4 regions of the Desulfosporosinus sp. FKA genome follow, and region 4 is predicted to be linked to each of the others. Evidence: a T-box and tRNA genes for the amino acid it is inferred to sense, from the RefSeq annotation. Region 4 holds a T-box; the other regions hold tRNA genes.
The links. A T-box is a leader RNA that pairs with one kind of tRNA and senses whether it is charged. The one in region 4 lies ahead of thrS (threonine--tRNA ligase), so its partner is inferred to be a tRNA-Thr.
Positions count from the first base shown of each region.

Region 1: it has a tRNA-Thr gene. The T-box ahead of thrS (threonine--tRNA ligase) is inferred to sense a tRNA for this amino acid. The anticodon was not compared.
Region 2: it has a tRNA-Thr gene. The T-box ahead of thrS (threonine--tRNA ligase) is inferred to sense a tRNA for this amino acid. The anticodon was not compared.
Region 3: it has a tRNA-Thr gene. The T-box ahead of thrS (threonine--tRNA ligase) is inferred to sense a tRNA for this amino acid. The anticodon was not compared.

Region 1 covers NZ_NAHZ01000027.1:67,715-73,650, forward strand. Annotated here, with positions in the region: gene cysS (cysteine--tRNA ligase) at 1-923, shown strand, start outside; gene B5771_RS09960 (ribonuclease III domain-containing protein) at 940-1,347, shown strand; gene thyX (FAD-dependent thymidylate synthase) at 1,372-2,052, shown strand; gene rlmB (23S rRNA (guanosine(2251)-2'-O)-methyltransferase RlmB) at 2,049-2,798, shown strand; gene sigH (RNA polymerase sporulation sigma factor SigH) at 3,137-3,787, shown strand; tRNA gene B5771_RS09980 (tRNA-Thr) at 3,884-3,959, shown strand; gene rpmG (50S ribosomal protein L33) at 4,129-4,278, shown strand; gene secE (preprotein translocase subunit SecE) at 4,362-4,583, shown strand; gene nusG (transcription termination/antitermination protein NusG) at 4,626-5,153, shown strand; gene rplK (50S ribosomal protein L11) at 5,188-5,616, shown strand; gene rplA (50S ribosomal protein L1) at 5,666-5,936, shown strand, end outside.
Region 2 covers NZ_NAHZ01000027.1:127,258-133,193, reverse strand. Annotated here, with positions in the region: gene B5771_RS10340 (transcriptional regulator) at 1-353, opposite strand, end outside; gene B5771_RS10335 (GNAT family N-acetyltransferase) at 667-1,125, opposite strand; gene B5771_RS10330 (GNAT family N-acetyltransferase) at 1,307-1,753, opposite strand; tRNA gene B5771_RS10325 (tRNA-Thr) at 2,188-2,262, opposite strand; gene B5771_RS10320 (hydrogenase small subunit) at 2,497-3,630, shown strand; gene B5771_RS10315 (nickel-dependent hydrogenase large subunit) at 3,682-5,028, shown strand; gene B5771_RS10310 (cytochrome b/b6 domain-containing protein) at 5,104-5,760, shown strand; gene murC (UDP-N-acetylmuramate--L-alanine ligase) at 5,850-5,936, shown strand, end outside.
Region 3 covers NZ_NAHZ01000027.1:133,953-139,888, forward strand. Annotated here, with positions in the region: gene B5771_RS10340 (transcriptional regulator) at 1-166, shown strand, start outside; gene B5771_RS10345 (M20 family metallopeptidase) at 438-1,616, shown strand; gene B5771_RS10350 (DUF3311 domain-containing protein) at 1,629-1,823, shown strand; gene B5771_RS10355 (sodium:solute symporter) at 1,823-3,292, shown strand; tRNA gene B5771_RS10360 (tRNA-Thr) at 3,376-3,451, opposite strand; gene B5771_RS10365 (hypothetical protein) at 3,803-4,120, opposite strand; gene B5771_RS10370 (hypothetical protein) at 4,313-4,747, opposite strand; gene B5771_RS10375 (hypothetical protein) at 5,135-5,395, shown strand; gene B5771_RS10380 (ammonium transporter) at 5,634-5,936, shown strand, end outside.
Region 4 covers NZ_NAHZ01000006.1:16,203-22,138, reverse strand. Annotated here, with positions in the region: gene speE (polyamine aminopropyltransferase) at 1-657, shown strand, start outside; gene B5771_RS00470 (MgtC/SapB family protein) at 1,043-1,786, shown strand; gene B5771_RS00465 (putative sporulation protein YtxC) at 1,956-2,828, shown strand; T-box leader at 2,907-3,121, shown strand; gene thrS (threonine--tRNA ligase) at 3,172-5,100, shown strand; ribosomal protein L20 leader region at 5,182-5,312, shown strand; gene infC (translation initiation factor IF-3) at 5,339-5,854, shown strand; gene rpmI (50S ribosomal protein L35) at 5,876-5,936, shown strand, end outside.

The DNA.
Region 1 (5,936 bases), on a different contig from region 4:
AAGTGGATGAGCGCAAACAGCATCCTATGGATTTTGCACTTTGGAAAAAGGCTAAACCGGGAGAACCAGCATGGAAAAGTCCCTGGGGTATGGGACGCCCCGGGTGGCATATTGAATGTACGGCTATGTCTCTGAAATACTTGGGAGCGGGCTTTGACATTCATGGCGGGGGCGGAGATTTGGTTTTCCCGCACCATGAAAATGAAATCGCTCAAACGGAAGGGTATTTAGATGGTCAAACCTTTGCACATTATTGGATGCATAATGCTTTCCTGACGATTAATCAGGAAAAGATGTCTAAGTCCCTAGGGAATTTCTTTACGACTCGGGAACTGTTGGTCAAAAATTCCGGAGAAGTGATTCGCTTTTATTTGCTTGGAACTCATTATCGCAGTCCTCTGGATTTTAACGACGAGAATCTGGGAATGGCCCAAAAAGGGCTTGAACGATTACAGACAAGCGTTCGTTTAGCCCAACAGGCCTTGGAAAGGACGGAATCCGTTAAAAATGAACAGGTTGAGCAAGGATTACTGAAGGCCGCAGAAGAAGCCCGTAAAGCCTTTGAAAAGGCGATGGATGATGATTTCAATTCAGCTTTAGCTTATGCGGCGCTTTTTGAATTAGCCAAGACGATGAATGGATCTGTACAAGAACATCCTGTTTTTTCGGAAGGCCTGGCTAAGGCTCAAAAAACTCTCATTGAACTGGGAGAAGTATTGGGATTCGATTTTCTGCATCCGGCTCAAGTTCAGGTAGAAAATGAAGAGATGCTTTCTAAGGTAATGGATCTCGTTCTTCAGATTCGCTCTAAAGCTCGACAGAAGAAAGACTGGGAAATGTCGGATTTTATCCGAGATGCCTTTAAGGCTCAGGGAATTGTAATTGAAGATACTCCACAAGGTGCGAGGTGGAAGATTAAATAGGTTGAAAGGTGACCGTATGCGCAGTTGGCAAGAAATGAATCCTTTAACCCTGGCGTATTTGGGAGACGCTGTCTATGAATTATGGGTTCGAACCCATTTGCTGGAGTTAGGGAATGAAAAAGTTAAGGAACTTCACAAACAAGCAATTAGTTATGTTCGGGCGGGGGCTCAAGCGAAGGTTTTACAAGCCCTTTTTCCGGAACTTGATGATGTTGAGCGGAAGGTTGTTTTGCGTGGGCGAAATGCTAAAGGCGGGTACCCGAAAAATGTTGACGTTGTAACCTATCGTTATGCTACAGCCTTTGAAAGTTTAGTTGGATATTGGCAATTAAGCGGACAAGCTCAACGTATGCAATGGGCCTTTAATCAAGTCGATGGGGTTATCAGCAAGGGACCGGACAAAATCGATTTTGAAGAAGAATGATAAAGAGGAAAGAAGGCTGTCGAGATGAGAGTGGATCTAATTCAATACACGCCAGATCCGGAAAAAGTGGTGGCTGCTGCTGCTCGTTTGTGTTATTCGGCAGATCCTGTGCCTGAACTTTTGGATCGCTTAGAAGATGAGACGGTGGCGCGCTTTGTGCGAAAACTGCGTGATATGGGACATTTATCGCCCTTTGAACATGTGTGTTTTCAGTTTTCAATCGACGGTGTCTCGCGGGTCTTATCCCATCAATTAGTGCGTCATAGAATCGCTAGTTATTCTCAGCGCTCTCAGCGTTATGTCAAAGAGAATGGTTTCGAATATGTCGTTCCCCCCAGCATTCAGCGCAGCCCTGAGGCTATGGAGCGTTTTGCAAAGGTTATGACAAACCTTCAAGAAGAATATCTAGCCCTTCAGGCTATGGTGCCTGCAGAAGATGCTCGTTTTGTTCTGCCCAACGCCTGTACCACCTCTTTAATGGCGACCTTTAACGCTCGCTCGTTATTAAATTTCTTTGAACATCGAACCTGCATGAGGGCACAATGGGAAATTCGCGCTCTGGCAGAGAAAATGCTGGAACTGGTACGGGTCGCAGCTCCAAACCTTTTCAGCGAGGCGGGGCCAACCTGTGTGACTCAGGGAGTGTGTCATCAGGGCGCTTATAGCTGCGGAAGATTACAAACCCTTAAAGGAAAGAAGACGTGAACAAGTTGAACGATGAAATCGTTTATGGTAAAAATCCGGTTATTGAACTGCTGAGGAGCGGTAAACCTGTCAATAAAGTACTTATGGTTTCGGAGAATACGAGCGAGAGGAATCATGAAATCCTTTCTCTCCTGCAGGAACGGAACATTCCCTACCAGTTTGTAAAACGACAGGTTCTTGACCGCTTAGTGCAGAAGGAAAGTCATCAAGGTATTTTGGCTTATATTGCGGCAAGAGAATATGCCGAAGTTGAGGACATTTTGGCACTGGCTGAAGAACGGCAGGAAGATCCCTTTATCTTGATGCTGGACGAAATTGAAGATCCGCATAATCTGGGGGCCTTGCTGAGAACCGCTGATGCTGTGGGGGCCCATGGAGTTATTATTCCGAAACGCCGCAGTGTTTCTTTGACTGGAACTGTTGCTAAAACATCGGCCGGAGCAGTTGAGTATGTTCTGGTCGCTCGTGTAAGTAATTTAGTCCAAACCATTAAGGATTTAAAAAAGAGAGGCTGCTGGGTGTCCGGAGCGGAAGCCGGAGGAGGTCATGTATTTACAGCAGATCTCACAGGCCCGCGAGTTATCGTCATTGGCAGTGAAGGCAAGGGGATCAGCCGTCTCTTAAGGGAGAATTGCGACGAGATTGTCAGTTTGCCTATGAAAGGCAGAGTAACTTCGCTTAACGCCAGTGTCGCAGGATCCGTGATGCTCTATGAGGTCTTGAGACAAAGATCTATGAAGCAATAAACCAGAGACGTTGTAGGAATGTGAAATTGTTAAGCTAAAGCTGAACATCGAAACTTCAGTGGGGGGCGGAGTCTCCCATCGAAGAAAGTACGATTGGATAAAAATTAGACTTGAAAGATTGGGCGTCACTGGTTATGATACTTCTAAAAGAGTCGCTTTCACCCAATATTGAACTTCGGACTTTGAATATCAGGTCTCAAATGACGCCTATGCGACAGAACAACCAAAACTTCGCCTTGACGCTTTTCTTAGGGGTCGGGTATAATGAGAATGTTCCCGTGGACAAGGGCTAGGCGAGATTGCGTCTTCTTCATGACGACATTGTAGGGGGGATCAACTTGACTTTTCAAGCCCAACCAGAACTACCAGAGTGCGAAATCATCGACATTATCGTAGATGAAGAGATGGTTGAGCTTGCCAAGGAAGGCGACGCTACAGCACTAGAGTATCTAATCAACAAATATAAGAACTTCGTTCGGGCAAAGGCTCGTTCCTATTTTCTCATAGGTGCGGACCGCGAAGATATTATTCAAGAAGGAATGATTGGACTCTATAAGGCCATAAGAGACTTTCGCGGCGATAAGCTCTCATCGTTCAGGGCATTTGCGGAGTTATGTATAACCCGCCAGATTATTACTGCTATTAAAACAGCTACAAGGCAGAAACACATTCCCCTTAACTCGTATGTCTCACTCAATAAGCCGATATATGACGAAGATTCTGATCGGACGCTGCTTGATGTTATCTCTGGGACTCGTATTACGGATCCGGAGGAACTGATCATCAGCCGTGAGGAATTCGATGACATTGAGGAAAAGATGGGTGAGATTCTCAGTTCCTTAGAATGGAAGGTACTGATGTCTTACTTGGAAGGGAAGTCCTACCAGGAAATTGCTGTTGACTTGAAAAGACATGTGAAATCAATCGATAACGCGTTGCAGAGAGTGAAGAGGAAACTTGAACGTTATCTTGAACGTCGGGATGGGTGATTTTACATAAATTCCTGGAAAGAAAATGCTTGCATTTTTTTATAAAAAGTGCTAGATTATATGAGTGCCCCTCAACAAGAGAGGTACTAACAAAATGCCAACGTAGCTCAATTGGTAGAGCAGCTGATTTGTAATCAGCAGGTTGCGGGTTCGAGTCCCATCGTTGGCTCCATTTATTTTGAAGTTAAAAGGCAGCATTGCTGTCTTTTGTTTTATCCACAAAGTACGCTGACCATGTTGCTTCATCCCGTATTTTCTTGACAGGGTAATTATCTTGTGATACAGTACTTGAGTAATGGAATAAATGCAGCGTCCTACTGTTGTCTGGGAGGTGTTCGTGAGTGCGTGTGGGCATTATTTTAGCGTGTACGGATTGCAAGCACCGTAACTATGCTACGATGAAGAATAAGAAGAATAATCCTGATCGTTTAGAAGTCCAAAAGTATTGTAAGTTCTGCAAAAGCCATACTCTCCATAAAGAAACCAAATAATTTTTTTGTGACGTTTTAAACTGTACGCCAGGAAGCGTTGTCACAATGTCGAGGACACCGATGTCGTTTAAGGATGTGAAGCGATGGGCGCGTTAAAAAAACCAGCTAATACTCAGAAGCAAGCGGATAAGACGAAAGACTACTTTCGCGGAGTTCTGAGTGAATTAAAAAAAGTTCACTGGCCAAGCCGTAAGCAATTGCTTGCCTATACGGGTGTAGTATTTGTCGCGGTGGGGATTGTTTCTGTTCTCATGTGGGCTGTGGACGGCGGTTTAAGTATTGCCTTAACCAAGCTAGTGCCCTAAACTGCGAGTTTCTGCGGCAGTGTCTGAGGAGGTCCCTGAGAAATGGCTAAAGACTGGTTCGTAATTCATACGTACTCGGGTTATGAAAATAAAGTTAAAATGAATCTCGAAAAACGCGTAGAATCCATGAATATGGAGGAGAAGATCTTTCGCGTTCTTGTTCCCATGGAAGACGAGGTTGAGTTCAAAAATGGGAAGGAAAAAGTAACGAAGCGTAAGGTTTATCCGGGATATGTTCTTGTTGAAATGGAAATGACCGATGACTCTTGGTATGTTGTTCGCAATACGCCGGGGGTAACAGGTTTTGTGGGTACGGGAACTAAACCGATTCCGCTCCTTGAGCAAGAAGTTGTTCAGATTCTCCAGCAAATGGGGATGGATGATCTGCGTGCTAAAATTGATTTCGAGGTTAATCAAACTGTCCAGGTTATAGCTGGGCCGTTTAAAGACTTTGTAGGAGTGGTCCGAGAAATACTCCCCGATAAGGGCAAGTTGCGTGTGGAAGTATCGATGTTTGGAAGAGAGACGCCTGTGGAATTAGATTTCGGACAGGTTCAAAAACTCGACTAAAATAGGGATTATTCTATCAAGGAGGTGTTAAACTATGGCAAAGAAAGTAATTGGTATGGTCAAATTAGCAATCACTGCAGGTAAAGCTACACCGGCACCTCCGGTTGGTCCGGCTCTTGGTCAACATGGGGTCAATATTATGGCCTTCTGTAAAGAGTACAATGAGCGCACAAAGGATCAAGCTGGGCTTATTATTCCGGTGGAAATTACGGTCTATGAAGATCGCTCCTTTACCTTTATTACCAAGACTCCGCCTGCTTCTGTTCTGCTTAAAAAGATGACCAATATTAATTCCGGTTCATCTGAACCCAATCGCAAGAAGGTTGCCACGATCCCGAAATCCAAAGTTCGCGAAATTGCGGATATTAAGATGAAAGATCTGAATGCAGCAAGTATAGAGGCAGCAATGCGGATGGTTGAAGGTACAGCCCGAAGCATGGGCATTGATGTTGTTGAAGGCTAAGATGAATTGTGGGAGGGTTTAGCCCGCATAACCACAAGGAGGTAAAAGAATGGCTAAGGTTGGAAAAAGATATCAAGAGGCCGTAAAGACCTTTGATCGCACAGGATATTTCGAACCCCTTGAAGCATTAACGCTCGTGAAGGCTAATGCCAAAGCAAAATTCGATGAGACGATCGAAGTTGCTTTTAAATTAGGAATTGACACTCGTCATGCAGACCAACAAATTCGCGGTGCTCTTGTGCTGCCTAATGGAACAGGAAAAACTCGTTCTGTTTTGGTTTTCGCCAAGGGAGATAAAGCGAAAGAGGCAGAAGCTGCAG
Region 2 (5,936 bases), on a different contig from region 4:
TTAGCCTCAATTTGTGCTTCCGAAAAAGTTTTTTCTAATTCGCTTGGTTGAAAAGTATCAAAACTCAATTGTTCCATTGTTAGGTCTTGTTCGTAAACGATATGTAACAAGGTCCTATATAAACTCGCACCAGTATGGGGAATATAAAACATAGGTTTTAGGATTCCACCCCAGAGTTTGGCAATTGAGTAGGGAACTTGTCCAGAAAACAGCCAAATATCAACATCATCAACATGTGGCCGCAAATTTTCAATTAGGTCTTTCTCATTCCAATACTCGAAAAATCGGCATTCCAGATCGGGATATTCGTCTGTAACAGACTTAATGATTTTAACAGTATCATCAGCCCCCATGATTCCTAATCGGGTTTTAACGATTAATAAGACCCTCTTTCCTCAATTTTATTACAAATTAAGTATAGACTATTTTCTTATATTTTCCTAATAGGGTCCATTGGGAGAATTTCGGTGAAAGATTGATTCTTAATGCTCCCATGCTGGGAGCGACTGCACATAATAATACGTCTACTGCTAACCATAGTTACCTTACTTATCTAATAGATCCTATAATTGAAATATGATAATAGTGAGCGGCAAAGCAAAGGCGGGGGTTAAAACTTGTAAATATATGACTTACTGATAATTATTTCGGCTATAAGGAATTTGATTAAACAATTTCTTTCCCAAGCATATAGTAATCAACCCCGGCTGAACCAAAGTCTAGCATTCGTGCTTCGAACTTGTAACGCTGTGTTATCCAAAAACAATTAGAAGTAATGTTTTCTGAGTTTGTTTTTATATATACTTTTCGAATACCTTTGTTTATAGCGAGCTGCTCTATCTCCTTGACAAGGGACGCGCCTATTCCTTGTCTTCTCTCCTGCCAACGAACTCCTAGCCAGACTATCTCGGCCACACCATTAGCCCCTTCATAAGGTTCGAACTGTAATGTACCAAACCCCTGAATACCTTTGTTTACGTAAACTAATGAGATATATTTTGGCAAAGTCAGGATTTCTCGGACAACTCTCTGAGCTACTTCTTTAGATTCAGATTCACTTATCATAGTCATCAAAATATTTGTAATACCAATGTCGTCCTCCTGAGAAGCTAATCTTATGTTCATTTACTCTTACTCCCAACTACAGAAAAAACCTGCAACACAAAGAACGCCTTTCGATTTAGACGTTCTTTGCACATAATTCGTCTTTAGCGAAGGTTCGCACAATTAGAGTCCAAAATGAATGTATTGACAATAGCACTAGTATTTTCACTAAGAATGCTGATGCTATTATTTATTGAACCGATTAAGACGTTTTGTCATTGATGAACTTTCTAAATCCTTTAGCTTCATCTTCTCCATATCCAAGAGCCTCATACAATTTGTGAGCTTCCTTTCTTTGCTTTCCTGACACCAGGATAATATATCTACATCCTAACCCTTTAGCTCTATCTTCCAAATCTAATAACATTTGTTTACTTATACCATGTCCTCGATATTCCTTATCTACAATTAAGGCTTCTATTACCAAAAAGGAATTGAAATTTGACACCATAGTAAGACAGACTATGCCCATTACAGTACCAACAATTTTTCCATCCTCTTCCGCCACTATTAAAATATAATTATAATTACTTCTCATTGAGGAAAATTTTTCTATCATGTTTTTTCTATTATTTTTCGGCTCAATTAATGACTCATATAAAATAGCCACGTCATTTAAATCTTTCTCTTCCATATTGCGTATTAGCACGCTATCACCCTCCACTTTTCCATTTTATGCTTGAAATCATTCGCTATCATGGGGAATTTACCTTTATTTTACTTATCGAATACGATAACGAACATTTTGACAAGTCATATTAACCAACTTCCATGTTTTGGGGCAAATTCCTTCCCCGTATTAAACAAAGAACGCCTTTCAGTTAAGGCGTTCTTTGCGCATAATTGGTCAAATGTCAAATAATTTCAATCCACGCTCCCATGCTGGGAGCGACCCCGAAACCTTTATCAAGTTAATGGCAGCGGTTTTACCCGGATGGGTTATTTAGTGATTTTAGGTTTGTTTAGGTTAAATTTTATCTCACCTTTATCTCATCTGTCCCCAAAATGTCCCCAAAGCTAAGTTTTATGCATCAAATGTATAAAACAAAAACCCCGCAATCACTTGCGGTGTCTAAGTTCTACTGGAGCCGATGGTCGGAATCGAACCGACGACCTGCTCATTACGAGTGAGCTGCTCTACCTCTGAGCCACATCGGCAATTACGGACGAGAGTTATATTACCCTATTTTCGCCGTTTCGTCAAATATTTTTTTATAATATATTCGAGAAACTATATTCTAAAATTGTATTCGAGCTGTTTCATTTGCTTATTAACTTAGTCACTGCAATACTACCCTTATTGATGTATGCCTTTTATTCACTCCAACAATTTCTTCGCTTTTGAGTTAATTACTATTTTTTGGGAAATAATACCCTCTCAGGGGGTGTGTCATACTGGATCGTCGTGAGTTTCTAAAATTAATCGTTAAAGGAGCAATTTTAGGGAATTTTTATCAACTAATTACCCCTCACCTTTCTCGAGCAATTGCAGCAGGTGATATTAAAAAGAAGTTACCGGTTATTATGATCGAAACAGGCACATGTACGGGAGATAGTATCTCCTTCGATAATATTTGGACCCCCACGTTCTCCGATATTCTTTCAAACATTCTCGATTGGCGTTACGATTGGAGCATGAATCAGGCTCAAGGAAGTGCTGTCTACCAAGTTCTTCTAGATACCTATTCTAAACTGCCCAACGAATATATTCTAATCGTCCAGGGATCAATGATTCACAGTGATTCTGGGCATTACGACCATGTCGCCTATGAACAAGGCAAGCTCATTACGGGAATAGACCTGGTTCGCCGCATCGGCCTCAAAGCTAAGTACGTTGTAGCTATAGGCAGCTGCGCCGCCTTTGGGGGACCTGTTGCCGGTTATCCTAATCCGACTCGATCAACAGGAGTACAAGATGTCTTACCCGAGAGAAGGGTTATCAATGTCTCAGGCTGCCCCGCTCACCCGGATTGGATCATGGGGACCTTACTTCACCTGGCCTTATATGGCGAACCGGAGCTCGAAAAGTACGGACGGCCAAAGATGTTTTACGGAGAAACCATTCATAATCGCTGTCCAAGAAGATCCTATTATGACCAGGGAATCTTTGCTACAGACATTGGGCAGAAAGAATGCCTTTACCGAGTGGGATGCAAAGGGCCTGTCACCTATGCTGATTGTCCAATTCGCCGCTGGAACGATCGCTTAAATTGGCCTATAGGCTGCAATACTCCGTGTATTGGCTGTACAGAACCTGGCTATCCTGATCTTATGTCACCATTTACCGTTCACTCTCCTGACATTCCTTTACCTGGTGGAACAAAGATTGCGACCGATTCTGTTGCCCTGGGAGTATTAGGTTTTACTTCGGCAGCAATTATTGGTCATGCAGCAGCTTCCCTGTATAAGGGGAGAATTCAAAGAAATCTTCTCAAGTCGACAGTTCGGGGGAAGCATCGTTTTTCCCTCACTAAGGTTAAAACCTTCCACACCTATCGGGTCAAGAAAAACGCCAAAAAGGAGTGACCAATACTGGAAAAGAAGGTCATCTTTCCTGTAACTCGTATTCATAATCCTATGTTATTGGAAGCTTGGTTAGAAAATGGGGTAATCAAAGATGCTTACATTTCTGATACCCTCTACAGAGGATTTGAGCAAATCTTAATTGGCCGCTCCCCCATGGATATGCCCTATTACACACAACGTATCTGTGGCATTTGTTCTTCTGCTCACGCCATCACCGCCTCCTTGGCTGTGGAACAAGCATTGGGAATGCAAGTTCCGCCTAATGGTCATTTAGTCCGCAACTTGATCTTAGCCAGTGATGTCATTCAGAACCACATTCGCCACCTCTACTTATACGCCTTGCCGGATTATTTCCGCGGTCCTGACCTTGCTCCCTTTATTCCCCATTCAGAATCCGACCTACGTGTATCCAAACAAGAAAATGATTCTCTTACCGAACATTATTTTAAAGCTCTGGAAATTTCCCGAGCCGCTCATGCTGCATTTGCCGTTTTTGGAGGAAAAGCACCACACGGCCATGGAATCGTTCCTGGAGGAGCCAGCATGGAAGTAGACGCCGACAAGGTCAATCGCTATCGTGGATATATGATGGAAATCTTAAGCTTTGTCGAGAATACACTCCTGCCGGGTGTGGACTTAATTATTAAACGCTATCCTGATTACGTGGATTTGGGAGAAGGAGTAGGAAATTATATGTCGGTGGGGGGATTTCTGAATCCTGAGGGAGCAGCGCTGTTTCCCCAAGGGATCATTCTTCAGGATAAGAGAGAAAGCTTCAATCAAAGATACATTACTGAAGATGTAACCAGAGCCTGGTATAAACCTCATGGGCCGCTTCATCCCTCAGAAGAGGATACAATTCCTGATCACAGCCAACCTAAAGGATACACCTGGGTCAAATCTCCGCGCTATCGCGGCCAACCCATGGAAGTTGGTCCTTTAGCACGGGCGATCATCAATCAAGAAAAAGTCATCGGTCACGGAGCATTAGCACGGATATGGGCTCGCTCTTATGAAATCAAAAAACTTGCCGAAGCAACGTTAGGATGGCTTAATCGTCTGGAACCTGGAGCAGAGACTCTTAACCGAAAAATAGGCTCTGATTCTGGAAGCGCTGTTGGTCTCCACGAAGTTATGCGTGGAGTCTTAGGCCATTGGCTTAGCGTGAAAAAAGGACGCGTGCAGCATTATCAAATTATTACTCCTTCTGCCTTTAATTTTGGAGCCCGGGACGAATCAGGCACTCGCAGCGTAGGAGAATCCTCACTGCTTGGTTTGAAGGTTCAATCAGAAGATCTCAAAGAAGCCGGCAGGATCATCCGTTCTTTCGATCCCTGCTTTTCCTGTAGTGTTCATCTTATCGACGGTGAACGTATTCAGGCTTTACGAATTGAATGAGGACTTTACTTTGCCAGTTAAATCTCAGGGCGAGTAAAGGGTACGGTTAGTACGGTTAGGGGCATGTTTAACAGCATGAAGAAAAAAAATAATTTAAGGAAACCATTTTTCAAAGAACTTCAACAAGGAAACGTAGAGGGCGAAATTATCCTTTTCCAACCTCTATGGGTCAGGATTTTTCATTGGGGATTTGCTCTCAGTCTGACTGGAATTCTGTTAAGCGGTTTGGAATTGCATAAGCCGGCAAAATTTTTTGCAGTTTCCTATGGCGATATGTTTAAAATTCATGTAATATCAAGTTGGTTCGCGCTTGGATTTGTGGCCTTGCGCTGTGCAGATGCAATTCTCCGGCGCGATCAATCGCTTATTCCTAAATTACGTGATCTTAAACTATTTCCTAAGCTTTTAGCTTACTACCTGTTCCTGCGCACCGCTCCTCCCCCTAATCGCAAATATAACAGCGGGCAAAGTCTTGTCTATTCTTCATGGCTCCTCCTTTTCCTGATAGCAAGTCTTCTCGGCTTATCTTCCTATTGGCAAGGAGAGCATCTCATTTGGGTATGGAGATTAGTGGGCGGTTTCCAGCGTCTTAGGTGGATAAAATTTATGATCACCATTTACTTTCTGGCAACGATTCCCCTGCACATCTACCTTAGTATGACAGAGAACCTTAGTCATCTTCAGGCTATGGTTTCAGGTTATGAACGAAAACCGCCTCCTAAAAAAAGTTAGAATATTTTTCCTTGTATATTTATGATACCTTTTCGTATAAGTTTGGGTATAATGAAAGATAGAGTTATACATAGAAGGGACGATCTATTTTGGGATTGCATATTCATTTTGTTGGCATAAAAGGAACAGGTATGAGCGCTTTAGCTCAAATTAGCGCTCGAATCGAAGGGGCTACC
Region 3 (5,936 bases), on a different contig from region 4:
ATGTGAAATATCTGCCCATGAACTAGCTCGCTATATGCAAATTATGCCTCGGAGCGCACGAAGAATTCTCATGGAGTTGGAGGATAAAGGGTTTGCACAGGTAATTGGTGAAGAAAGTCCTTATCCAAGGGGACGGCCAAGAAAGATTTATCGTATTTTATTTTGACAGGGATTAACCCCTGTCTTTTTTTGTGTCTAGAGTAGAATTTTTGCTTCACAAAATACAGTATTTTATTATTTAATGGCTACCTAAAAACAAGCATCTATTATATAATAAATATAAATGGTTATGACCGAAATATAACCGTAAATGTGAATAAGAAGGTGAGCTATGGATTAGTTGTAATATACTTAGCAACAACAAACATATTTTATTTCCCCATAGGGCATTGGTTGATACTTATTAAACTCATAGGGTAAAAGGAGCATCTATTATTATGGAAACGATCACACTAAATAATCTTGTTGAACAAATCAACGATGAAATCCTCAATTGGAGAAGATATCTTCATCAACATCCAGAGTTATCCTTTAAGGAAGAAAAGACCAGTCAGTTTGTTTACGAGACTCTTCAATCCTTTGGTAATCTGGAGCTTTCGCGACCGGTTGGAAACAGTGTCGTTGCTAGACTTATTGGAGCTAAACCCGGTAAAGTTATAGCAATAAGGGCAGATATGGATGCCTTGCCTGTCCAGGAACAAAATACCTTTGAATTTTCATCTCAGAATCCCGGAGTTATGCATGCCTGTGGCCATGACGCTCATACGGCAATGCTCCTGGGGACGGCTAAGATCCTCAGTGGATTAAAGGATGAAATTCAAGGTGAGGTTCGCTTCTTATTTCAACACGCTGAAGAACTCTTCCCAGGCGGGGGATCGGAAATGGTCGCTGCCGGCGTAATGAAAGGTGTAGACCAAGTCATCGGAGCACATGTTTGGTCACAGCTGGAAGCGGGCAAAATCGGGATAGCTTATGGTCCTATGATGGCCGCCCCCGATACATTTCATATAACTATTAAGGGAAAAGGAGGTCACGCAGGTGCTCCTCATACATCGGTTGATTCAATAGTTATTGGAGCACAGGTAGTGACCAATCTCCAACATATTGTTGCCCGTAATATTGATCCGCTGGATAGTGCAGTTATCTCAATTGGGAAATTTGTTGCGGGAACCACGGATAATGTAATTCCCGATAGTGCAGAAATCGTAGGTACTATTCGGACGCTATCGCTTGAAAACCGTGACTTGGTCCCACGTTTAATGGAGCAAGTTGTTAAAGGAGTAACTGAAGCTCATGGAGCTGAGTATGAATTTAAACTTGTGAAGGGTTACCAACCTGTCATTAATGATGTAGGCCTTACTCGCATTATGGAGGAAACAATCCGAGAAGTTTTGGGTGATCAAGTCCTCGAAACTGTGCGTCCAACTATGATAGCAGAAGATTTTTCAGCATATCAGCATGAAGTTCCCGGCAGCTTTATTTTTATTGGCGCCGGTAATGCGGAAAAAGGAATAACTTATCCGCACCATCATCCGCGTTTTACTATCGATGAAGATATCTTGGTGATGGGGGTAAAACTCTTTACTAATGCAGCATTTAAATTATTAAAAGTTTAGGGGGGCACTATTATGAATTTTCGCTGGTTGGCAATAATACCGTTTATTTTCATGCTTTGCAGTATGCCTTTTGTAAATAGAGTAACTCCTTATGTCTTAGGCATGCCGTTTATCCTTTTTTGGATTGTCTTATCTGTAGTGGTAACCTCTATTATTATGGGACTCATTTATAAACTTGATCCAATTAATCACGGAGGTGATAAATAATGAACTCAGCCTTATTAATAATTTTCGCCTTTCTGCTCTTCTCCCTATATTTAGGTATACGAGCCAAGAAAGGAAAACAAATGGATCTGGAACAATGGACTGTGGGAGGACGCGGTTTCGGTGCCATGATTATCTTTATTCTTATGGCTGGAGAAATTTATACAACCTTTACCTTTCTTGGCGGCAGCGGATGGGCCTATGGCAAAGGAGGTCCTACATTCTACATCTTGTGTTATGGTACTTTGGCCTATGTTATTTCCTATTGGATGCTGCCAGCAGTTTGGAAATATGCCAAAGATCACAATTTGATGTCCCAATCAGACTTTTTTGTTACGAAATATAAAAGCCCTGCGCTGGGTGTTCTAGTCTCATTAGTAGGAGTTATTGCTCTCGTTCCGTATTTAGTCCTTCAGCTTACAGGTCTGGGAAACATTGTCTCGGAAGCCTCTTATGGATCTGTTTCTCCTACCCTAGCCATTTGGATTGGAGTTATCGTCGTTACCATTTATGTTATGGTTTCAGGTATTCATGGCTCGGCTTGGACCGCAGTCGTTAAGGACTCCATGATTCTTCTGCTCGTTCTTTTTATGGGGATTTATCTTCCTTACCATTATTACGGTGGATTCCAATCGATGTTTATGGCCATTGATAAAGCAAAACCGGGATTTTTAGCTTTACCTTCTAAAGGACTAAGTGTATCTTGGTTTATCTCAACAGTTCTCTTAACGGCTTTGGGCTTTTACATGTGGCCTCATTTCTTTGCAGCTATCTATTCAGCCAAAAGCGAGAAGGAGTTTCGTAAAAATGCGATATTCTTACCTCTATATCAATTAGTCTTGCTTTTTGTCTTTTTTGTGGGGTTTGTCGCTGTTTTACAAGTTCCCGGTCTCAAAAATGGAGATCTGTCACTTTTAAGGCTTTCTAAAATTGCCTTTCCTACGTGGTTCGTCGGGATAATTGGTTCAGCAGGCCTTCTTACTGCTATCGTTCCTGGCTCAATGATTCTCATGGCTTCTGCCACCTTAATTGCCAAAAATATCTATAAAGTATTTGTTCCTTCCACGACTGACCAGCAAGTTGCCAAAATGGCTAAATATTTAGTCCCTATCATAGCTCTTGTTGCAGTTTACTTCACTTTGCAAGGCGGAAAAACAATTGTAACTCTGCTTCTAATGGGTTATAGCCTGGTCACTCAACTATTTCCGGCCTTTATCTTTAGTTTAATGAAGAACAACTTTGTTACTAAGCAAGGCGCCTTTGCAGGTATACTCGTAGGCGTTCTGACTGTTAGTATTGTTACGGCTTCTAATATTACCGTTGGTACGATTTTCCCCTCGCTCCCGCAAGCGGTTAAAGATCTTAATGTGGGTATCATTGCCCTTGTTGTTAATATCGTTGTTATGGCGATCGTTAGCCTTGCTACCCATGGCTTAAATGTTAACGAAAGCAACGTTCAGCATGCAAAATAGAAGACTCTAAGATTATCGGCTACGCCCTCAGAAAAACGGCATCAAAAAAGGCGCTTATTACAAGCGCCTTTAATCTATATAGCTGGAGCCGATGGCAGGACTCGAACCTGTAACCTGCTGATTACAAATCAGCTGCTCTACCAATTGAGCTACATCGGCATATGTATTGAGACGAATGTTATTTTATCAAGATTTAGAGTGATTGTCAATGACTTTTGACAGAGATTTAACACAAGCTGCTGCCAATTTTTTTCTTTAGGACATTGACGTCACTATTTTCGCCAAAAAGACCCTCATCAAAGTCGATGAGGGCTGACTTGAGATAAGATAATTATGACGCTGTCCAAGGACTGGCTTAATTAAGCGCATTAGATCTTATGCCATTTTGTTACGTCATGTTACTAAATAAAAAGAAAAAGATAAATATATTTCACTTAAAACGCCCCCTAAGTATAGATGGCCTTATTCTATCTTAGGGGGGCTGTTGTTCACTCAAGGAGGCAGCAGAAACTATTTTGGTAAGACTTTATCTTGGTGGGAAGTATACTCAACTATTTTATGACATCTGTCAAATTCAACGAAAATACTCGGCGAATTTACGATAATTACTGAAAATAGTTGCATCCATTCTGGGGAGACTTCCTTAAAGGCTATGGCCCCGTTAAACAGAATTACTGCCCAAATTATTTTGTGATTTCTAACAATAAACAAACTGTCTTCGACAAATCCTAGACCGCCTTGAGGGCATGGAACACAGTTACAATTGGGCCTGCATTTTCGAATTGAATCATGAATATCCTGGAAAAGCTCTAATTCTTGCTCATCCAATTTTCTTTCCTCCTTTGTTTATTTAAAGGCTACATCTTGTCCCTTATATCTTTAGTGTATTCCATTATTTTCAAGTTGTTCGTAGTTTTAAGGGATCTTTTTGCAAACAAAGAAATCCCATTTCCAGCTTTAAGAAATGGGGGGAAACTTCATTATTTGTGAGTCAATCTGAATCTTACCTCACGCTTGTCGTTACTTGGATAAATCGCTAAGAATCTTATTAATATTATTATTATATTGAGTATCAATTTGCTGTTGAATGCTATTTTCGGCGTTTTGGATTAATTGTTGTTTTTGAGAATCCATTTGAGATTTATAGGATTGAATTTGATTTCTCAAATCGTTTTGCTTCTGTGCAGCATAATTCGATGTGAATTGAGAAAGGGTGTTAGTCACATCTTGCAGATATTGATTATTATAATTCTGAAGATCCTGCTCCGATTGATTAGTAGTATCATTCAAAGAGCCCGTAGCGGATTGAACGTTCGGAGAGACTAAGGCGGTAATTTTTGAAGTTACATTTTGAACCAAAGCAGTTAGAAAACTCGGGTTATCTGCAAGTGCTACACCAGCGGATACGACAACCATGAGAGCCGTCGTAATAGCAATTTTCTTTAAAGATAGCAATTCTCTTCATCTCCTTTTTATTATAATTACCTCATTAAATTACAGTAAAAAGGCTAGTTATTCAAGAAGATGTTAGTGGACATAGCACCAAGACTTACCAATAGAGATTTAAAACGTGAGTTTAAAAATATATTTTTGAATTATCGGCAATTTGTTTTTGTCATTAAGAAAATATTTGAATTAAATCACATAATTTTACCCTGTTATCCCATGCTTTGTGTGATTTAAAGATTAAAAATTTAAGAGCTTAAAGGCGTTGGTAATTTAATGAGTAAAATTATAGCAAAAAGATCAGGACAAACTGTGAACACTTAATGGGCGGGGTGCATAAGTTGAACTAAGAGAACGATGGCGATGGGATATAAAGCGAGGCACGGGGGAGTTGCGATGGGGGATGCTGAAATTCAGGCTCTCAAAGAAGATATTACGGAGATAAAAGGTGATGTCAAAGAAGTCAAAGATGCTGTTGCTCGCTTACATCTGCTTATGGTCGAAAACTATGTGACTAGAAAAGAGTTTGAGGCCTATAAGGAGCAGGAAATAAAAAGTCGTCGGTGGTGGGCAACCTTTGTAATTGGGGCTGCGACAGTTGCAATGACAATTATCGATGCGGTTAATCATTTTTTTAGCAGACTGATGACCAAGTGAATAAAAATATGGACCCCGCGGCAAGATAGCTGCCTGTATACAATATTAAGTATTAAAATAGCTAGACAGTTATAGAGAACGAAGTTATAATTGTAATACAGTTTTGTCGTTAGAAGTGAGCAAAGAGGCTCTAAAACGGCGTTCTTAGTGACGCCGTTTTAGAGCCTCTTTGCCATTACAGGCACATTAATTTAATTTTTTATGCAGGGAAGTAAATTTTAGGCAGGAGGCATAAATGATGACTCTTAACTCCGGGGATATCGCATTTGTTTTTTTATCGACCATCTTAGTATTTTTAATGACTCCAGGATTGGCGTTGTTTTATGGAGGGATGGTCAGAAAACGAAATGTTCTTTCAATAATGATGCAAAGTTTTGCCGCAATAGGACTGGTTACCGTTGTCTGGGTCGTATTTGGGTATTCCTTAGCCTTCGGTCCTGATCATGGGCATATTATTGGAGGCTTGGACTGGTTTGCTTTAAAAAATGTGGGGCTTACCCCTAACCCTGATTATGCACCTTCGATCCCGCATTTATTGTTC
Region 4 (5,936 bases):
CATGTTCCAATGGCGACAAACCTAAACACAAAGAATGTTCTGGTTATTGGGGCCGGTGATGGCGGAACGGTAAGAGAACTGACTCGCTATAATTCAATTGAACGAATTGATATGGTTGAAATTGATAAAATGGTGGTTGAGGTGTGCAGGGAATATTTGCCGCAAACTGCCTGTAAACTAAACGATCCCCGAGTAAAACTATATTTTGAGGATGGGTTAAAATTTGTACGCTCCAAAGAAAATGCGTACGATTTAATTATCGTTGATTCTACCGATCCTTTTGGACCGGGTGAAGGTCTCTTTACCAAAGAATTTTATGGTAATTGCTTTAAGGCCCTTAAGGAGAACGGTATTTTAGTTAATCAGCACGAAAGCCCCTATTATGCTGAATATGCTAAATCAATGCAGAGAGCTCATAAACGTGTTAAAGAATTCTTTCCTGTTTGCAGAGTCTATCAAGCGCATATTCCAACATATCCGTCAGGACATTGGCTATTTGGATTTGCCTCCAAAATATATGATCCCGTAAAGGACTTAAATGAGCAGGCGTGGAATAGACTGGGAATTAAAACGAAGTATTACAATACGGATATTCATAAAGGATGCTTTGCTCTTCCTACGTACGTAAAGGAGCTTTTAGGAAGCGAAGAGAAATAAGTTTTCGGGGAGAAGCAATGTTTCCGGATAATAGAAAGAAAGCTGTAACAAATTTTTTTTGTTACAGCTTTTCACGTATTTGGAGTTACATTACTCGAAAGAATTACATAATATTTAGTAATCAAAATATTAAAATATTTTATAAGATTAAAGGAATTTGACCTATTGTAACGAATATTTGATTTGAGAAATCATAATAGAAGTAATAGCAAAGTAATAGATGTGATCTATTCCCTGATGGGAATATAAAAGATTTGAGTTAGGATTTGGAGTCATACTTTAATGTAATCTGTTTTAGTGTAATAGGATGAGGTGTCACCCTTGAATCATTAATTTATGATATTAAGTGATAAATATTACAATCACAGCAAGGATGTGAAAAACAGTGCATATTACGGACTATGAAATTGCTTTAAGGTTATTGCTGGCTTGTATTTTTGGAGGAATTGTCGGTCTTGAACGAGAACGAAATGATAGTTCAGCAGGATTTAGAACTCATATTTTAGTAAGCTTAGGCTCAGCGTTGATTATGATTTTATCAATGTACGGCTTTACAAATTTTACATCAGTTAACAAAGATCCTGCTCGCTTGGCTGCGCAAGTTGTCTCAGGGATTGGTTTCTTAGGAGCTGGTACGATCTTGCGAGACAAGACATCGATCAGAGGTTTGACAACCGCAGCATCTCTATGGGTTGTCTCAGCCATTGGCTTGGCAACTGGAGCCGGGTTCTATTTTTCGGCTACATTGGTCACCTTCTTGGTGTTTATTACTCTAGAGCGCATAGTAGAAAATTATTTTTTTAGAAATAGTGCGTCACTTAAGGTTGTTGCTGTTAATGGAACGTGCAGAGTTAAAGAGATTAACAGAGTAATTGAGTCTCACAACATTGTTCCGCAAAATATCACTATGATTCTGCAAAAAGAAGAACAAAATAAAACGGTTATACTGTTTAAATTGAGAACTCCTTTTCGCAAACTCGACATGGAAAAATTGATTGAAGATATTAACGAAATTGACGGGATTTATTCTGCAGAGCAAGAATTTAGCGATGATAGAGACTCTATCCGCTCTCTTTTTCCACGTAAAAAATCAGTGCCCCAGAAGGATAGTGACAATTGCTCAATGTAATGTAAACTGAGGAAACGGTTAAACGAGAATAGAAATGTAATAAATTGGAAATAGTATGGAATGTCCAAACTACCTTTTGAAAATATTTATTTTTTAAAGGTATTAACAGATTGGCCCAATCGAAATATGGCTTCATTAGAGTCATATACTCTAATATGGAGGGGTGCCAGTGGAACATTCCGTGCAGTTAGGTACGCAAAGATACCATGACAGTATATGTAAGTCCTTAAGGGAATTGAGTAAACGTGAACGTCTCCCTTTACAGATTATTGAGCAGCAACACGGAAAGCGTTGGCTAATTCACTGTAAGTTTCTTGCCTCGTCTCTTGCGGGGACTGAAAATGAAGAAATGGTCCAGAAAATCCAGCGATATTATTTAGCAAATGCCTTAGCGGAAACGATCTTGCTTCACTGGGAGAAAGAACATGTACGGGGAATCCTGAAAAAAAATAAATATTTAATTGATGATAAGGGTCAAGAGATCCTAAATAAAGCACTGGAATATTTGAATAAAGGTTTGGGTCAAGATCGTGCTTATCGCATAAACCGTAAGACAAAGCTTGTAACTCAAATTTTAAGTTGTCTTAATCAGTCTTTGATTTTCGATCTTGAAGGTTTTCTAAGTTTTCGCGCTCAGGAATATAAGCATGATGTCAGCAAAGCTGTGGAGTTTGCTATCGAAGAGTACATAGTGGAAAAGGAATATCTGGAATTTATTCAGCTCCTGAAACATTTTGTCGACACCCAGACACCGCAATTAGAGAGCCTGCATGTAGGAATGACTTCGAAAGGTGAGTTCCATCTTTATAATGAGGACGGTGAGGATATAACCGGCGACTACCTGGAAGATTATCAACTGGATAATTTACATGAGTTAGGTTATGAAGACCTCTTGGTAAGTTCGCTTATCGCAGTAGCTCCAAGACAGATCACGTTGCACATTCGTTATAATGGGTATAAAGATACTTTACAGACCATAAGGCAAGTTTTTGGAGATAGAGTTCGTGATTGCAGCGGCTGTTCTTTATGTAAGGATTTTTGACAAATGAGCATGGTTTTTGTATAATAAATCTATTGATTTGGGTATATTAGTGTCATAAACTTTTTCTAAAGTAATTACTTTAAATCGCTGAAAGGGAGAGTATCCTGATCTTAAGTGTTAGAGAAGGAATGCCGCGGCTGTAAGCATTTCTCACAAAGGTTCAGGTGAAGACCACCCTTGAGTGCAGGGCTGAAATGAGTAAGCTTTGTCGTTTCCCGCGTTAAGGGTAATCGAGTGGAAGGAGATATCCTTTCAGTTGGGTGGAACCACGGGAGTAAGCTCTCGTCCCTAGTTGGGGCGAGAGCTTTTTTGCGTTTATCGAAATTTTATAGGAGTGATAGCAATGATTCAAGTAACTTTAAAAGATGGTTCAATACGTGAGGTTGAACAAGGAACGACTATAGCAGAGTTGGCTGCTGCTATCTCGCGTGGTTTAGCTAAAGCAGCTGTTGCTGGAAAAGTAAATGACAAATTAAAAGATCTTTCTTATCCTCTCATGGAGAATGCGGCAGTAGAGATCATCACACTGGACAGCGAAGAGGGATTGGAGGTTCTTCGACATTCAACATCTCACCTAATGGCCCAAGCTGTGGAAAATTTGTTTCCCGGAACAAAGTTGGGGATAGGACCAGCTATTGCCAAAGGCTTCTATTATGATTTCGATTCTGAGCATGTGTTTACTCCTGAGGATCTCGAGAAAATCGAGAAAGAAATGAAACGCCTGGCTAAGGAAAACTACACGTATCAGCGTAAGGAAGTATCGCGCACTGAGGCTTTGGACTACTTTAAAAAACTTGGTGAAAATTATAAAGTTGAACTGATTGAAGGACTTCCCGAAGATGCTACTATTTCCATGTATACTCAGGGAAATTTTACAGATCTTTGTGCGGGTCCCCACATCCCATCAACCTCAATCATTAAAGCAATTAAACTCATGAGTTTGGCAGGTGCCTATTGGCGTGGTAATGAGAAAAATAAGATGTTGCAGCGTATTTACGGTACAGTCTTTGCTAAAGCAGCTGATCTTGAAGATTATCTATTCAAATTGGAAGAGGCCAAACGCCGTGATCATCGTAAGTTGGGCTTAGAGCTTGACCTTTTCAGCCTTCACGATGAAGGCCCTGGATTCCCCTTCTTCCATCCTAAAGGAATGGTTTTGCGCAATGCTCTTGAGGACTTCTGGAGACAAGAACATCGCAAGCGAGGTTATCAAGAAATTAAGACCCCGATTATTCTCAATCGTTCTCTCTGGGAACAATCCGGTCACTGGGATCATTATAAAGAAAACATGTATTTTACGAAGATTGATGATCAGGATTTTGCAGTTAAGCCTATGAACTGTCCGGGCGGTATGATTATGTACCGAACTAAATTGCGTAGTTATCGGGATTTGCCGCTGCGGGTTGGAGAATTGGGACTCGTTCATCGCCATGAGCTATCGGGTGCCCTCCATGGTTTGCTGCGGGTTAGAAACTTCACTCAAGATGATGCCCACATCTTTATGCTTCCGTCACAGATTAAGGAGGAACTTCTAGGGGTTATTGAACTAGTAGACACCTTCTACAAAGTGTTCGGTTTTGAATATCATGTAGAGCTGTCCACCCGTCCTGAAGATTCTATGGGTTCAGATGAGGATTGGGAAGCTGCAACTCGGGCGCTTCAAGAGGCCCTGGAGGAAAGAGGCTTGGATTACAAGATCAATGAAGGCGATGGAGCTTTTTATGGGCCGAAGATTGATTTTCACGTTAAAGACTGTCTGGATAGGACTTGGCAGTGTGGTACCATACAGCTTGATTTCCAAATGCCGGAGAAATTCGACCTAACTTATGTCGGCGAGGACGGACAAAAACATCGCCCAGTTATGATTCATCGCGTGATCTATGGGAGTATTGAACGGTTCATAGCACTTTTGACTGAACATTATGCTGGAGCTTTTCCAACCTGGCTAGCACCTGTTCAGGTTCGTATTTTGCCGATCAGTGAGCGGCATCAGGGCTATGCCAAAGCATTAGCTGCCCGTTTCAATGAATTAGATATAAGAGTTGAAACGGATGAGCGTAAAGAGAAAGTTGGCTATAAAATCCGTGAGGCTCAAACTGAAAAGATTCCTTATACCTTGGTTGTTGGAGATCAAGAAGCCGAGTCGGATACCGTTGCTGTACGTCGTTACGGTCAAGGGGATGCCGGAGAGAAAATGACTGTAGATGAGTTTGTTACTCTTATCCAAGATGATATAAAAAATAAGAAGCTCTTAACAGCTCTGGCTCAGTGAACTCGTTCAGCTAAAGCTGAACATCGGGGCTTAAAAACCGGATAAAAGTTGACAAAGTTTGAGAGTTGATATAAAATATTCGTTGTCAAGTAGAAGCCATCCGCTTCTCACCTTACGGCTAAAGTCGGTAAGGTATCTTCTGGGCTTGGGCTTAATACGTGCTCATGATTGTTTAGAAGACGGGTGGTATTCATCCGTCTTTTTCTATTGTGCTAAGTTTTAATGGGGGTGGTTTCTTATTAGCAAGGACTTAAGACTCAATGACGAAATCCGGGTTAGGGAGGTCCGTCTTGTTGGGGAAGAAGGAGAACAACTTGGAATTATGGCGGTTCGAGATGCCTTGAACCTAGCAGTCGAGAAGTCTTTAGATCTCGTAGAGATCGCACCGACGGCGAAGCCGCCGGTCTGCAAACTAATGGATTATGGCAAGTATAAGTATGAGCAAGCGAAGAAAGACAAGGAAGCTCGTAAAAAGCAAAAGAGCATGGAAATTAAGGAAGTCAAGCTGCGTCCCAATATTGAGGATCATGACTTTGAAACCAAGGCTCGTAATGCTCAGCGATTTCTAAGCGAAGGGGATAAAGTGAAGGTTACGATTATGTTCCGGGGGCGGGAAGTCACTCACCCTGAACTAGGAAGAACCCTTTGTCTCAGACTTGCAGAATTCTGTAAAGCGGAGTCTAGCATAGAGCGTGATCCTAAACTTGAGGGCCGCAATATGATTATGATTTTGGCTTCTGTTAAACATGACTAATACCGAGAGGGGGATACTCAAATGCCTAAAATGAAAACTCACCGTGGTGCGGCTAAGCGCTTCAAGAAAACTGGAACAGGTA